One region of the Pseudomonas sp. LS44 genome, then DNA from elsewhere that is predicted to be linked to it. Evidence: predicted binding sites of a transcription regulator. Region 1 holds the regulator's gene; the other holds the start of a gene.
What was found. The regulator FliA, encoded in region 1, starts transcription of late flagellar genes. The targets are predictions, from matches to a motif close to CTAAAGTTTNNNNNNNNNNNGCCGNTAA.
Positions count from the first base shown of each region.

Region 1 (7,196 bases):
GATGCCGGCGTCAGTTCGACGCGCTCACGCACCTCGGTGAACATGCCGTTGACCGCATCCAGGGCTTCGAGCACTACGTCCATCAGTTCCGAATCAACGCGTCGCTCACCCTTGCGCAGGATGTCGAAGACGTTCTCGGCGATGTGGCAGCACTCCACCAGTTCGTTTAGCTGGAGAAAACCGGCGCCGCCTTTGACGGTATGGAACCCGCGAAAGATGGCATTGAGCAGATCCGCATCATCAGGACGGCTTTCCAGCTCGACCAGTTGCTCGGATAACTGCTCCAGAATCTCGCCGGCCTCAACCAGGAAGTCCTGGAGGATTTCTTCATCGGCGCCGAAGCTCATTCACGTGCTCCCTAAAAACCTAGGCTGGATAGCAGATCGTCGACATCGTCCTGACCGGATACAACGTCATCACGCTTATCGGCATGAATCTGCGGACCTTCACCCCGGGATGAATTTTTTTGTTGTTTTTGTTCGGCACGGACAGTGTCGACGCTGTGTTCGATGCCGGCGAAACGGTCGACACTGCTGGCCATCAGCATCAGTTTGAGCAGATCGGCCTCGACTTCGGTCACCAGTTGCGTGACGCGCTTGATCACCTGACCGGTGAGGTCCTGGTAGTCCTGCGCCAACATGATGTCGTTGAGATTGGCCGAGAGCTTTTGCGTATCACGCTCGCTGCGCGCAAGGAACAGCTCGATACGTTTGGCCAGTTCGCGGAACGCATCGGCGCCCAACTCGCGGCGCATGAAACGCCCCCAGTCGGCACTCAAGCTCTGCGCTTCGTCGCCCAGATCGTTGACCAGCGGCGCGCTCTGCTCGACCAGGTCCATGGTGCGGTTGGCCGCCCGCTCGGTCATGGTCACCACGTAGTTCAGACGCTCGGTAGCGTCGGTGATCTGCGAGACTTCCTGGGCATGCGGCATGCGCGGGTCGAGCTGGAAGTTGACGATCGAGTTGTGCAACTCGCGCGTCAGCTTGCCGACCTCCTGGTACAGGCCGCGATCGCGCGCCTTGTTGAGCTCGTGAATGAGCTGCACGGCGTCGCCGAAGTTGCCTTTTTCGAGACTTTCGACCAGCTCGCGGGCATGGGTTTTCAGGGTCGACTCAAGGTCACCCAGTGGGGATTCGTTGTGATCCATAGTGCCCTCGCGGCGAAGATCAGCCGTTGACGCGCTCGAAGATCTTTTCGATCTTTTCCTTCAGGACTTGAGCCGTGAACGGTTTGACGACATAGCCGTTTACCCCGGCCTGGGCCGCCTCGATGATCTGATCGCGTTTGGCTTCGGCCGTGACCATCAGCACCGGCAGGTGCTTGAGGCGCTCGTCGGCGCGTACCGCGCGTAGCAGGTCGATGCCAGTCATGCCCGGCATGTTCCAGTCGGTCACCAGAAAGTCGAAATTGCCGCTTTGCAGCATCGGTAGTGCGCTGGTGCCATCGTCCGCCTCGGACGTGTTGGTGAAGCCCAGATCACGCAAGAGGTTCTTGATGATCCGTCGCATCGTCGAGAAATCGTCAACGATGAGGATTTTCATGTTTTTGTCCAAGTCGACCTCCGGTCAGTCTTAAAACGCCCCCGCCCGGGAAAGCGTCAATCAATCGTGCAACTGCAAATTTTCAGCGCGCGCGCCACTCGCCCAAACGTGCGCGCAGACGCGCTGCGCACTGGCTATGCAACTGGCTGACCCGCGACTCGCTGACCCCCAGCACTTCGCCGATTTCCTTGAGATTGAGTTCTTCGTCGTAATACAGCGACAACACCAGCTTCTCGCGCTCCGGCAACTTGGCAATGGCGTCCGCCAGGGCCCCCTGGAAGCGTTCGTCTTCCAGTTCTCGTGCAGGTTGTGAGTGGGTACTTTCGGCGTCTTCAGCCAGCTCGCCATGTTCGCCGTCCTGGAGCAGGTCGTCGAAACTGAATAGGCGGCTGCCCAAAGTGTCGCCAAGAATGCCGTAGTAATCTTCGAGACTCAATTGGAGTTCGGCCGCAACCTCCTGATCTTTAGCGTCGCGTCCGGTTCGCGCTTCAATTTTCCGGATTGCGTCGCTGACCATGCGGCTGTTGCGGTGCACTGAGCGCGGTGCCCAGTCGCCTTTGCGCACCTCGTCGAGCATCGAGCCGCGGATGCGGATGCCGACGAATGTCTCGAAGCTCGCGCCTTTGCTGGCATCGTATTTCTTCGAGGCCTCGAGCAGGCCGATCATCCCTGCCTGGATCAAATCCTCGACCTGCACATTGGCTGGCAAACGGGCCAGCAAGTGGTAGGCGATGCGCTTGACCAACGGCGCATATTGTTCGATCAGCTGGTGCTGGGCATCACGAGCCTGTGCCTTGTAGTACATACGCAGTCCAGTGGTTGCGGTCATATGGCCGATTCGGTGGACGGATGCTTGACCAGACGTTCGACGAAGAATTCCAGATGGCCGCGCGGATTGGCCGGAAGCGGCCAGCTATCGACTTTCTGGGCGATCGACTTGAACGCCAGGGAGCACTTCGAGCGCGGGAAGGCTTCATAAACCGCGCGTTGTTTCTGTACGGCTTTGCGCACCGATTCGTCATAGGGCACGGCGCCGACATACTGCAACGCGACGTCGAGGAAGCGATCGGTGACCTTGGTCAGTTTGGCGAACAGATTGCGACCTTCCTGCGGGCTGTGGGCCATGTTGGCCAGCACCCGGAAGCGGCTCATGCCGTGGTCGCGGTTGAGCAGTTTGATCAGCGCATAGGCATCGGTGATTGAGGTCGGCTCGTCGCAAACCACCACCAGCACCTCCTGGGCGGCGCGCACGAAGCTGACTACCGCATCGCTGATGCCGGCAGCGGTATCGACGATCAGGACGTCGAGGTTGTCGCTGATCTCACTGAATGCCTGGATCAGCCCGGCGTGCTGCATGGGCGTCAACTGCACCATGCTCTGCGTGCCGGAAGCCGCGGGTACCACGCGGATGCCGCCGGGCCCCTGAATGATCACGTCGCGCAGATCGCACGTGCCATCGATCACATCGGCCAGGGTGCGCTTGGCGGTCAGGCCCAGCAGCACATCAACGTTGGCCAAGCCAAGGTCGGCGTCCATCAGCATTACCCGGCGACCGAGGTCGGCCAGGGCCAGGGACAGGTTCACCGAGACGTTGGTCTTGCCAACGCCGCCCTTGCCACCGGTCACTGCGATCACCTGTACGGGGTGCATTGCCATGTTATTTCCACACCTTGTAATGCTTCATTTGACTGCTTCCCTTGCGGCCATCGAAATATCTAGCCAACGCGCCGTTCAGCGCCTTGATAGAGGCCGGCAAACATCTCGGCCATGACGTCTTCGCTCGGCTCATCCGGCGTTTGCAGGCTGACCGCACGACTCACCAGTTGATGGCTGCGCGGTACCTGTAAGTCATCGGGAATGCGCGGGCCATCGGCCAGATAAGCTACCGGTAACTGCTGACCGATAGCCAGCCCTAGAACCTCACCCAGATTCGCCGCTTCATCCACCTTGGTGATGATGCAGCCCACCAGCCCGCAGCGTTTGTAGCTATGGTACGCCGCCTTGAGCACCTGACTCTGGCTGGTCGCCGCCATCACCAGATAATTCCGCGATTTGATGCCACGCGCCGCCAGGCTTTCCAGCTGCAGACGCAGGGCCGGATCGTTGGCCGGCAGGCCGGCGGTATCGATCAACACCATGCGCTTGCGCGCCAGCGGCGTCAGGGCCTGAGTCAGCGAGTGATCCGGGTCGACCTGGGTTACCGAGACGTTGAGGATGCGCCCGAGGGTCTTCAGCTGTTCCTGCGCGCCAATCCGGAAGCTATCCATGCTGACCAAGGCGACATTTTGCGCGCCGTACTTGAGCACGTAGCGTGCCGCGAGCTTGGCCAGGGTGGTGGTTTTGCCCATGCCGGCCGGACCGACCAGGGCAATCACCCCACTCTCTTCCAGCGGCTCCAGCTTCGGCGTGCGAATCGCCTGGGCCAGATGGGCGAGCAACATGCGCCAAGCCTGGCGCGGCTCGTTGATATTGGCGACGCGCTCCAGCAGGTTGCGCGACAGCTCGGCGGGCAGGCCCATACGTTGCAGACGCCGCCAGAGGCTGGCCTGCTGCGGACGACGGTTCTGCATCTGCCCCCAGGCCATGGAACCCAGTTGCACCTCGATCAATTCCCGCAGACTGCTCATCTCGGAGCGCATGGCGTCCAGGGCACGTTGATCGGTGGCGACCGGCGCAGCGACAGGCGCTACCGGCAGCGGGCGCTCCAGATGCACCGGCGTGGCCGAGAGCTCGGGAGCGACCAAGGATTCGTTGGCAAACAGCTGACCGTCTTTCTTCAGCGCTTCACCCTTCTCGCGCAACACCAGCTCTGCCTGCGCCGAGGCGATCTTCGCCTGAGTCTTGCGCAGCTCGGCTTCCAGCGCCGGGTTGGGCTGCACCGGCGCCGCCGGCATTTGATAATCCAGGGCGGCAGTCAATTCGACACCGCCAGCAACCCGACGGGTGCCGATGATCGACGCATCGGCGCCCAGCTCATCGCGAACCAGTTTCATGGCTTGGCGCATATCGGCAGCGAAAAAGCGTTTGACTTGCATGGCCTGGACCTCAGTTCTGTCCGACGGTGGCGACAATAGTTACCTGCTTGTTGTCAGGGATTTCCTGGTAGGCCAGCACGTGCATGTTCGGCACGGCCATCCGGGCAAACCGCGACAGCATCGCCCGGACCGGACCGGCTACCAGCAATATCGCCGGCTTGCCGAGCATTTCCTGACGCTGGGCGGCGTCCACCAAGGAACGCTGCAACTTCTCAGCCATGCCAGGTTCGAGGAGGATTCCATCCTCGGCACCTTGACCGGCCTTCTGCAAGCTATTGAGCAATATCTGTTCCAACCTTGGTTCCAGGGTGATCACAGGCAGCTCCGGCTCTAGTCCCACAAGGCTTTGCACGATTGCGCGGGCCAGCGCGACACGCACTGCAGCGATCATCGCGGCGGGATCTTGACTCTTGCCGGCGACGTTGGAGATGGCCTCGGCGATCGAACGGATGTCGCGCACCGGCACTTGTTCTTGCAGCAGCGCCTGCAGGACTTTCAGCAGCGTCGACAGCGAAATCATTCCCGGCACCAGCTCTTCAGCCAGCTTCGGCGAGTTTTTCGCCAGCACCTGCAACAGTTGCTGGACTTCCTCGTGGCCGAGCAGCTCATGGGCGTGCTTATGCAGAACCTGGTTGAGATGAGTGGCGACCACCGTGCTGGCGTCCACCACCGTGTAACCGAGCGATTGCGCCTGGTCGCGCTGGGCGACGTCGATCCACACCGCTTCGAGGCCGAACGCCGGATCTTTGGCGGCCACGCCGTTGAGCGTGCCAAACACCTGACCGGGATTGATCGCCAACTCGCGATCGGGATAGACCTCGGCTTCGGCCACGCTGACGCCCATCAGCGTCAAACGGTAGGCGTTCGGCTGCAGGTCGAGGTTGTCGCGGATATGCACCGAGGGCATCAGGAACCCCATCTCTTGCGAGAGCTTCTTGCGGACCCCTTTGATCCGCGCCAGCAGCTGGCCGCCCTGGTTGCGGTCGACCAGCGGAATCAGCCGGTAACCCACTTCGAGGCCGACCATATCCACTGGAGTGACGTCGTCCCAACCCAGCTCCTTGATTTCCTGGGCCTTGTGCGCCGGCAGTAATTCTTGCTGGCGCTGCACTTCCTGTTCGGCCACGTGTTTGGCCTGATTCTGCCGATTGGCGATCCAGTAAGCCGCGCCGCCGGCAATGGCGCCGAGGCTGATAAACGACAGGTGCGGCATGCCCGGCACCAGGCCCATGGCGATGAGGATCGCCGCCGACACCGCCAGCGCCTTGGGCGAGGCGAACATTTGCCGGTTGACCTGCTGGCCCATGTCTTCGGAGCTGGACACCCGGGTGACCATGATCGCCGCCGCGGTGGACAGCAGCAGCGAGGGGATCTGCGCCACCAGACCGTCACCGATGGTCAACAAGGCGTAAACCTTGCCCGCATCGCCAAAGCTCATCTGGTGCTGGAAGATGCCGATAGCCATTCCGCCGATTAGGTTGATGAACAGAATCAGCAGACCGGCCACCGCGTCACCGCGCACGAATTTACTGGCACCGTCCATCGAACCGTAGAAGTCGGCTTCCTGAGCCACTTCGGTACGACGCTTCTTGGCTTCTGGCTGATCGATCAAACCGGCGTTAAGGTCGGCGTCGATGGCCATTTGTTTACCGGGCATGGCGTCCAGGGTGAAACGCGCGCTGACCTCGGAAATCCGCCCGGCACCCTTGGTGACCACCACGAAGTTGATGATCATCAAGATCGCGAACACCACGATACCGACCACGTAGTTGCCGCCGATCACCACATCGCCGAACGCCTGGATCACTTTACCGGCGGCGTCGTGGCCGTTCTGCCCATGCAGCAGCACTACGCGGGTGGAGGCGACGTTAAGCGCCAGGCGCAGCAAGGTAGCGACCAGCAGGATGGTCGGGAACACCGCGAAATCCAGCGGCCGCAGCGCGTAGACGCTGACCAGCAGGACGACAATCGACAGGGCGATGTTGAAGGTGAACAGTACGTCGAGGAGGAACGGCGGCACCGGCAGCATCATCATGCCGAGCATCGCCAGCAGCAGCAGCGGCACGCCAAGACTGCCCTGGCGCAAGCCCGCCAGATTGGTGCGCATGTTGCCGATCAACTGTGAACGATCTACTGCCACGTCCTAACCCCGACTAACCATTCTTTTGACGCCGACAGGCGCTTTTCAGAAGGTATGGCAAGAAGCATTCCAACTCGTCAGGGGGCGGGTGAAATAGGGTTGGGCGTAGCGCGGAGTTGCGTCGTGCGGGTGGTCGTAGGTTGGGCTGAGCTCCGCGATGCCCAACGTCGGAGTCCGGCGTGGTCACGGTGTTGCGGCTCGGCACCGCCTGTTGGGCATCGTCGCGGGCTCCTCAGCCCAACCTACAATCGCGGGTCCTCCCGCGACGAGGCGATCACTCGTCGCGGCGCAGATCCGGCGGTATTGGCAGGTCGTTCAGCGGCGTCGGGCGTTTGCCTTTGCCGGTCTGGAACTGGCGCAGCTGGTAGACATAGGCCAGGACTTGGGCGACGGCCAGATAGAGGCCTGCGGGGATCTCCCGGTCCAGCTCAGTGGAGTGATACACCGCCCGCGCCAGGGCCGGCGATTCGAGGATCATGA
Region 1 is NZ_CP102830.1:2,728,610-2,735,805, forward strand. It holds gene NVV93_RS12095 (chemotaxis protein CheA) at 1-347, opposite strand, end outside; gene NVV93_RS12100 (protein phosphatase CheZ) at 359-1,147, opposite strand; gene NVV93_RS12105 (chemotaxis response regulator CheY) at 1,167-1,541, opposite strand; gene fliA (RNA polymerase sigma factor FliA) at 1,624-2,370, opposite strand; gene fleN (flagellar synthesis regulator FleN) at 2,367-3,197, opposite strand; gene flhF (flagellar biosynthesis protein FlhF) at 3,257-4,576, opposite strand; gene flhA (flagellar biosynthesis protein FlhA) at 4,587-6,683, opposite strand; gene flhB (flagellar biosynthesis protein FlhB) at 6,991-7,196, opposite strand, start outside.

Region 2 (7,196 bases), 1.4 Mb from region 1:
GCCGCCAAAACTGGCGGATCGAAAAGATTCAAGGCGAACGCGCCGCCCGCGCCGCCAAGCGCGAGTCGCATGCGCTGGACGAACTGGAAGGCGGCGACCTGGGGCCCGAGCAATTCGGCCTGGTGATCGCCCACTTCGGCGTCCAGGTGGAGGTGGAAGCCATCGAGGGTGAGCTGGCCGGCCAGGTATTCCGCTGCCATCTGCGCGCCAACCTGCCGGCGCTGGTGACGGGCGACCGGGTGGTCTGGCGCGCCGGCAATCAGGGCAACGGCGTGATCGTCGCCCAGCAGCCACGTCGTAGCGAGCTGTGCCGGCCGGACAGCCGCGGCCAGTTGAAGCCGGTCGCCTCCAACGTCGACCTGATCGTCATCGTTTTCGCCCCGCTGCCCGAGCCGCATGCCAACTTGATCGACCGTTACCTGGTGGCCGCCGAGCACGCCGGCATTCGCCCGCTGCTGCTGCTCAACAAAGCCGACCTGATCGACGAGCAGAACAGCGCCGCGCTGGACGCGCTCCTTGGCACCTATCGCCAGCTCGATTACCCACTGCTGGAGGTTTCCGCCCATGAAGGCGGCGGCATGGAGGAGCTGCAGCGCGTGCTGGATGGCCACGTCAGCGTGTTCGTTGGCCAGTCAGGGGTGGGCAAGTCGTCGCTGGTCAACAGCCTGCTGCCGGAAGTCGATACCCGCGTCGGCCCGCTCTCGGAAGTCACCGGCAAAGGCACGCACACCACCACCACGGCGCGCTTGTTCCACTTCCCTGGCGGCGGCGATTTGATCGACTCGCCGGGGATTCGCGAGTTCGGCCTGGTGCACGTCAGTCGCGACGACATCGAGGACGGCTTCATCGAGTTCCGCGATGTGCTCGGCCATTGCCGGTTCCGCGACTGCAAGCATGACCGCGAGCCGGGCTGTGCGCTGTTGCAGGCGGTGGCCGAAGGGCGCATTCAGCCACAACGGATGGCCAGTTACCGGCACATCCTCGCCAGCCTGCCGGTAAACGAGTACTAGCCTGCTGCAGATACGAAAAGACCGCGGCTGGCCGCGGTCTTTTCGTATCTGGCCACGCACTTATCGCTCGCGCGCCTGATCCATTTTCAGGGTGCCGTCTTCGAAGATGTTCAACTTCTCGCGCACCTCGCCAGCGCTGGCCGGCTGCACTTGCGTTGGCGGCGGAGCCACTGGCTGATCGAGCCCTGCGCCCGGCTGCCCCGGCTCCACCGGCGGGACGGCTGGGTTCGGCTCGACCGCGTCGTCCTGCTCGCCTTCGATGGCGCGCTGGGCTTTCTTGGTCAGCACAATGATGTCGATCCGCCGGTTCACCGGGTTGAACGGATCCTGGCGATCGAACAGCGCCGAGGAGGCGTAGCCGACCACCCGCGCGACCTGCTCATCCGGATAGCCGCCGGCCACCAACGCCCGCCGCGCCGCATTCGCCCGACTGGCCGACAGCTCCCAGTTGCCGAACCCTGCGTCGCCGGCGAACGGCTTGGCATCGGTGTGACCACTGACGCTGATCTTATTCGGCACCGCTTTGATGGTGTCGGCCATGGCCAGCAGGATGTCTTCAAAGTACGGTTGCAGGCGCGCGCTGCCGAGGTCGAACATCGGCCGGTTCTCGGCGTCCATGATCTGGATGCGCAGACCGTCCTGGGTGATCTCGAAGAGGATCTGGTCCTTGAAACGCTGCAGCTGCGGGTTCTCGTTGACCTTGTTCTGCAATTCTTGGAGCAGCAGCTCGAGACGCTCCCGCTCGAGGCGGTCGGCAATTTCCTCGGCCTGGGTCGGGTCGGTCTTGCTCTTGTCCTGATCGTCTGGAATGGTCTGCAGTTCCGGATTCAGGGTCTTTTCCGGCGCCGGTGTAGGGGTGCCGCCCAGATCGATAACGTACGGACTGGCGCTTTCGGTAAAGCCCACCGGGTCCTGGAAGTAGCCGGAAATGGCTTTTTTCTGCTCCGGGGTAGCCGACGACATCAGCCACAAGACCAGGAAGAACGCCATCATTGCCACGGCGAAGTCGGCGAAGGCGATCTTCCAGGCGCCGCCATGATGGCCGGCGGCATAGCGCTTGATGCGCTTGACGATGATCGGTTGATTGTTATCCATCGTTCAGCCGTCAGTTGCCGCGCATGGCCTGTTCGAGCTCAGAGAAGCTCGGACGGTGGGCCGGAAACAGTACCTTGCGGCCGAATTCCACGGCCAGGGTCGGCGGCATGCCCGAGGCCGAGGCGACCAGACAGGCCTTGATCGCCTCGTAGACGTTCAGCTCTTCCTTGGCATCGTGCTCCAGTGAAGTGGCCAGCGGCCCGAAGAACCCGTATGCCGCAAGAATCCCCAAGAAAGTCCCCACCAGCGCGGCGCCGACGTGCTGACCGAGAGCCGCCTGCTCCGCTTCGCCGAGCATCGCCATGGTCACCACGATACCGAGCACCGCGGCGACGATACCGAAGCCCGGCAGACCGTCGGCGATGCGGGTCACCGCGTGCGAAGGATGATCCAGCTCTTCCTTGAGACTGGCCAATTCCATGTCGAACAGACCCTCCAGCTCGTGCGGGGCCATGTTGCCGGAGGACATGATGCGCAAGTAGTCGCAGACGTAGGCCGTCATCCGCGCATCCTGCAGGACTGCCGGGTATTTGCTGAAAATCGGGCTGGCGGCCGGTTCTTCGATATCCGCCTCGATGGCCATCATGCCTTCGCGGCGACTCTTGTTGAGGACCTCGTAGAGCAGGCGCAACACTTCCAGGTAGAAAACGTGGGTGAAGCGCGAGCTAAACATCTTCAACGACTTCTTCAGCACGCGCATGGTCATGCTGCCAGGGTTGGCCTGGAGAAACGCACCGAGTGCGGCACCACCGATGATCATGATCTCGAAGGGCTGGATCAGCGCAGCGATTTTGCCGTGAGAAAGGACGTATCCGCCGAGCACACTAGCGAATACGACGATGATGCCGATAATTTTTGCCATAGGAAGGACTACTTGAAATCGCTGGTAGGGGGCTGAAAACAACTGCCCCTCTATTTATCGGAAGATTTGCGCCAGACTATAGGCCGTCAGAACGAAAATCCACTTCAGTACGCCGCGCATGCCGACTCCCACGCCTCTTCCCCGCAGCTTCGACGCTTGGCTCCAACATTTGCAGCGGGTTCGCTTGCCGGTGCCTGCTGATGAGCATCAGCACTTGCGCAGTGTTTTGCGCAACAGTCGCCTGTCGCTCGGGGAGATTGCCGGACTGCTACAACGCAGTCCGGCCGCCGCCCTGCTGCTGATGCGTGAAGCCAACCGGCACACCAGCAGCCTCAGTCAGCCGGCGGAAAGCCTGGAAGTCGCGGTCAACCGCCTTGGTCTGCGCCGCTGCGAAGAATTGCTCCAGCAATTGCCGGCGCTGGCCGAAGCGGATATTCCCAAGCCATTGCGGCAACTCTGGCAGATCAGCCAGCACGCTTCGCAGCTCGCCAACGGCATGTTCAGCGCGCGCCTGGCGCGGCTGTGGCAGGAGGTGCATTGCACCAGTCTGTTGTTTCTCGCCCCGCTGTGGCCGTTGGTGGCGGACCAACCGCAGTTGTTCGAGACGTGGGAACAGCGCGTACTGCGCAACGGCGAACCGGCACAGCAGGTCGAACGCGAACTGCTTGGTCTGCCGCTGCTGCAGTTGGCCCTGCAACTCGCCGAACACTGGCGCCTGCCGGATTGGATCGTGAACAGCTATCGGCTGCTGCTCAACGACCAACGCTTGCTGGTCAGAGCACTGCACATCGCCCGCGACCTCGATCATCCATTGCAGCAACAGCAGCATCTGGACGCCGATATTCCGTTACGCCGCTGGCTGACTCAACCTTCCAACAGCACACTTTTGGCCAACTGTCTGGCGCTTTCCGCGCATGCCGGCTGGGGCGGCACGCACAGCTTGCGCTGGCAACGCCTGAGCGGCTTGTACCTGCAAATGACTCTGAGCGATGTACAGCAACTAGTTCACCAGCAGGCGGTGCTCAGCGCCCAACAAATTGGCGCAACGGAACTCTGGCACCCCGCGCAGGCGCTGCTCTGGCCCTGGTCGGCCAGCCACCTGCACTCCACGCCCGCCCCTGTTGCGCCAGTCAGACCGGACAGTTTTGCGGTATGGCGACAACACTGTAGCGAACTGCTGCGCGAGCCCAGCCCGTTCGTTAATGTCGCGCAACTAACGGCCTGCGCGCGTGATGCGCTGCGTGAAAGCGGCATGCCACGACTCGTGCTGATGCTCGCCGACCGCCGCCACAGCCAACTGCGCGCCCAGCAATGCGCCGGCCTTGGGGGGCAAGCCGATGATCTGCAATTGGATCCAAATCAGAGTCAGGTCTTGCGCCGCCTACTCGCCAAGGCCGCGTTACTACGCCTCGGCCCCGCCAATCTCGCGCAATATTCGGCGCTGTTGCCCGGCAGCCTGAAAGCGCTGTTTCCTAGCGAACATGTGCTGCTGCGCTCGGTGGCCAACGGCGACCGCGTGGTGATGCTGGTGATTGCCGACCGCCAAGGTCAGCCGTTCAGCGACAGCCATTTGCAGGCGTTCGCCAAGACCGTGCAATGCATCGAACGCGCCATCGGTAACTTCGCCCGCCGCTAATTAGCGACGGCGGTCGGTTCGGTCCTACAAAAACTGCGTGACCGATCAGCAGGTCGATCAGCCCTCGGGGCGCAGGCTGAGCTCGACCATCAGGTCGTCGGCGAGGGTTTCCAGGCGGGTCTGCAACAGGTCCAGGGACAAGGTCAGCGGCACCGCGAGAATCGCCTCGGCATGAAACAGCGGTTCGCTGCTCATCGGCGCCGGCAGCACCTCGGTGCTCAGGCGTTCAATATTGATGCCATGCTCGCTGAGCAGGCGGGTGATATCACGCACGATACCCGGCCGGTCATTACCGACCAGATCGAGATGGATCGGCTTCCAGGTGCACGACGGCTCAATACCGCTTTCCGCCAACAGCACGCGAATCCCCTGGCTATTCAGCGCCTGCAGCGCATCGACCAGCTCGTCGTAGGCTTCGGCCGGAGCGCCGACCAAGAGGATCCCGGCAAACTGGCCAGCCATCCGTGACATACGGCTTTCCAGCCAGTTCCCGCCATGTTCGGCAATGCATTGGGCAATGCGTTCCACCAGGCCGGGTTGATCCTGGGCGATGACCGTAAGGACTAGATGATTCACGCGTAGCTCCTGTGCATGCCGGTCGGATGGCGCCGTTCAAGGCGCGGTCAGGCTCAGCCAATAGGTATAGAACAGCTCATCCCTCACATAGCCTAGGCGCTCATAGAGTGCCTGTCCGACTTGATTGGTTTTCGTCGTTTCCAACATCAAACCACAGGCTCCGGACACCTCGGCATGGGCGCGGGCGACATTCATCAAGGTTTCCCCGACGCCATGGCGACGGGCCCTTGGCGCCACGTACAAATCGCTGAGCAACCAGGCCGGCTGCAGTGCCAGGGACGAAAAGAACGGATACAACTGAACGAAGCCAACAGTCTGTCCACCATCATCGCGCGCCAGCCACAGCACTGAATCCTGCAGAGCCAGACGCGCTTCGAGAAAGCTGCGTACCGCCGCGCGCGGCTTGGCCATTTCATAAAAGTCCAGGTAGCCGGCGAACAGTTCGGCGAGCTCATCGAGATCGGTAGCGCAGGCACGACTCACCGACATGAAACAAACCCCAGAACGTAGTCGCTGCAGTATAGGCCGCCGACCCAGCGCGTCATGAGCTAGATCCGACCCAACGGATTTGAACCATTAACGTGTACTATCGGAACACTTATTCGATACAATTATTCAGTTTTTTGAGAACATACATGCCCTCAAGATGACCAGAAGGCACCCTCCAGTCGCAGTGCGACGCGTGCCCACTGATTTTCCCTATTTCTTCATGTAGTATGCCGCGCCTCGGACTACAAGAACGGCAAAAGCCCGGTCCGAAGCGGTTGAAGTGGTTATTGAGCAGAGTGAGGCAAGTGATGACTGAACGCGTTCAAGTCGGTGGCCTGCAGGTCGCCAAAGTCCTGTTCGACTTCGTAAACAACGAAGCCATCCCCGGTACCGGCATCGCTGCCGACAAGTTCTGGGGCGGTGTGGAAGCGGTCATCAACGACCTCGCACCGAAGAACAAAGCCCTGCTCGCCAAGCGCGATGCCCTGCAGGCGCAAATCGACGCCTGGCACCAGGCACGTGCCGGCCAGGCCCACGACGCCGTGGCCTACAAGGCGTTCCTGCAGGAAATCGGCTACCTGCTGCCGGAAGCGGCTGACTTCCAGGCCACCACGCAGAACGTCGATGAAGAAATCGCCCGCATGGCCGGCCCGCAGCTGGTAGTGCCGGTGATGAACGCGCGCTTCGCCCTGAACGCCGCCAACGCCCGTTGGGGTTCGCTGTACGACGCACTGTATGGCACCGACGTAATCAGCACCGAAGGTGGCGCGGACAAGGGTCCGGGCTACAACCAGGTGCGCGGTGACAAGGTCATCGCCTACGCCCGCGCCTTCCTCGACGAAGCCGCGCCGCTGGAAGGTGCCTCGCACGTCGACGCCAGCGCTTATGCGATCGACAACGGCAAGCTGGTCGTCAGCCTGAAGAACGGCAACCGCGTCGGCCTGAAGAACCCGGCGCAGTTCATCGCCTTCCAGGGCAACGCCGCGCAACCGGCTGCCGTGCTGCTGAAGAACAACGGCCTGCACTTCGAAATCCAGATCGACCCGACCAGCCCGATCGGCCAGACCGATGCCGCCGGCGTCAAAGACGTGCTGATGGAATCCGCACTGACCACCATCATGGACTGCGAAGACTCCGTGGCCGCCGTCGATGCCGACGACAAGACCGTGGTCTACCGCAACTGGCTGGGCCTGATGAAGGGCGACCTAGCCGAAAGCGTGGTCAAAGGTGCCAACACCTTCACCCGCACCATGAACCCGGACCGCGTGTACACCCAGGCCGACGGTTCCGAACTAACCCTGCACGGTCGTTCACTGCTGTTCGTGCGCAACGTCGGTCACCTGATGACCAACCCGGCGATCCTCGACGCGCAAGGCAACGAAGTGCCGGAAGGCATTCAGGACGCCCTGTTCACCAGCCTGATCGCGGTGCACAACCTGAACGGCAACACCAGCCGCAAGAACACCCGCACCGGCAGCGTGTACATCGTCAAGCCGAAGATGCACGGTCCGGAAGAAGTGGCCTTCGC
Region 2 is NZ_CP102830.1:4,147,434-4,154,629, forward strand. It holds gene rsgA (small ribosomal subunit biogenesis GTPase RsgA) at 1-1,010, shown strand, start outside; gene motB (flagellar motor protein MotB) at 1,071-2,105, opposite strand; gene motA (flagellar motor stator protein MotA) at 2,116-2,967, opposite strand; gene NVV93_RS18650 (HDOD domain-containing protein) at 3,086-4,603, shown strand; gene NVV93_RS18655 (glycine cleavage system protein R) at 4,661-5,179, opposite strand; gene NVV93_RS18660 (GNAT family N-acetyltransferase) at 5,216-5,668, opposite strand; gene NVV93_RS18665 (malate synthase G) at 5,977-7,196, shown strand, end outside.
Region 2: motA (flagellar motor stator protein MotA) is a predicted target of FliA. The motif match lies at 3,022-3,049, and genes of this name have one in related genera.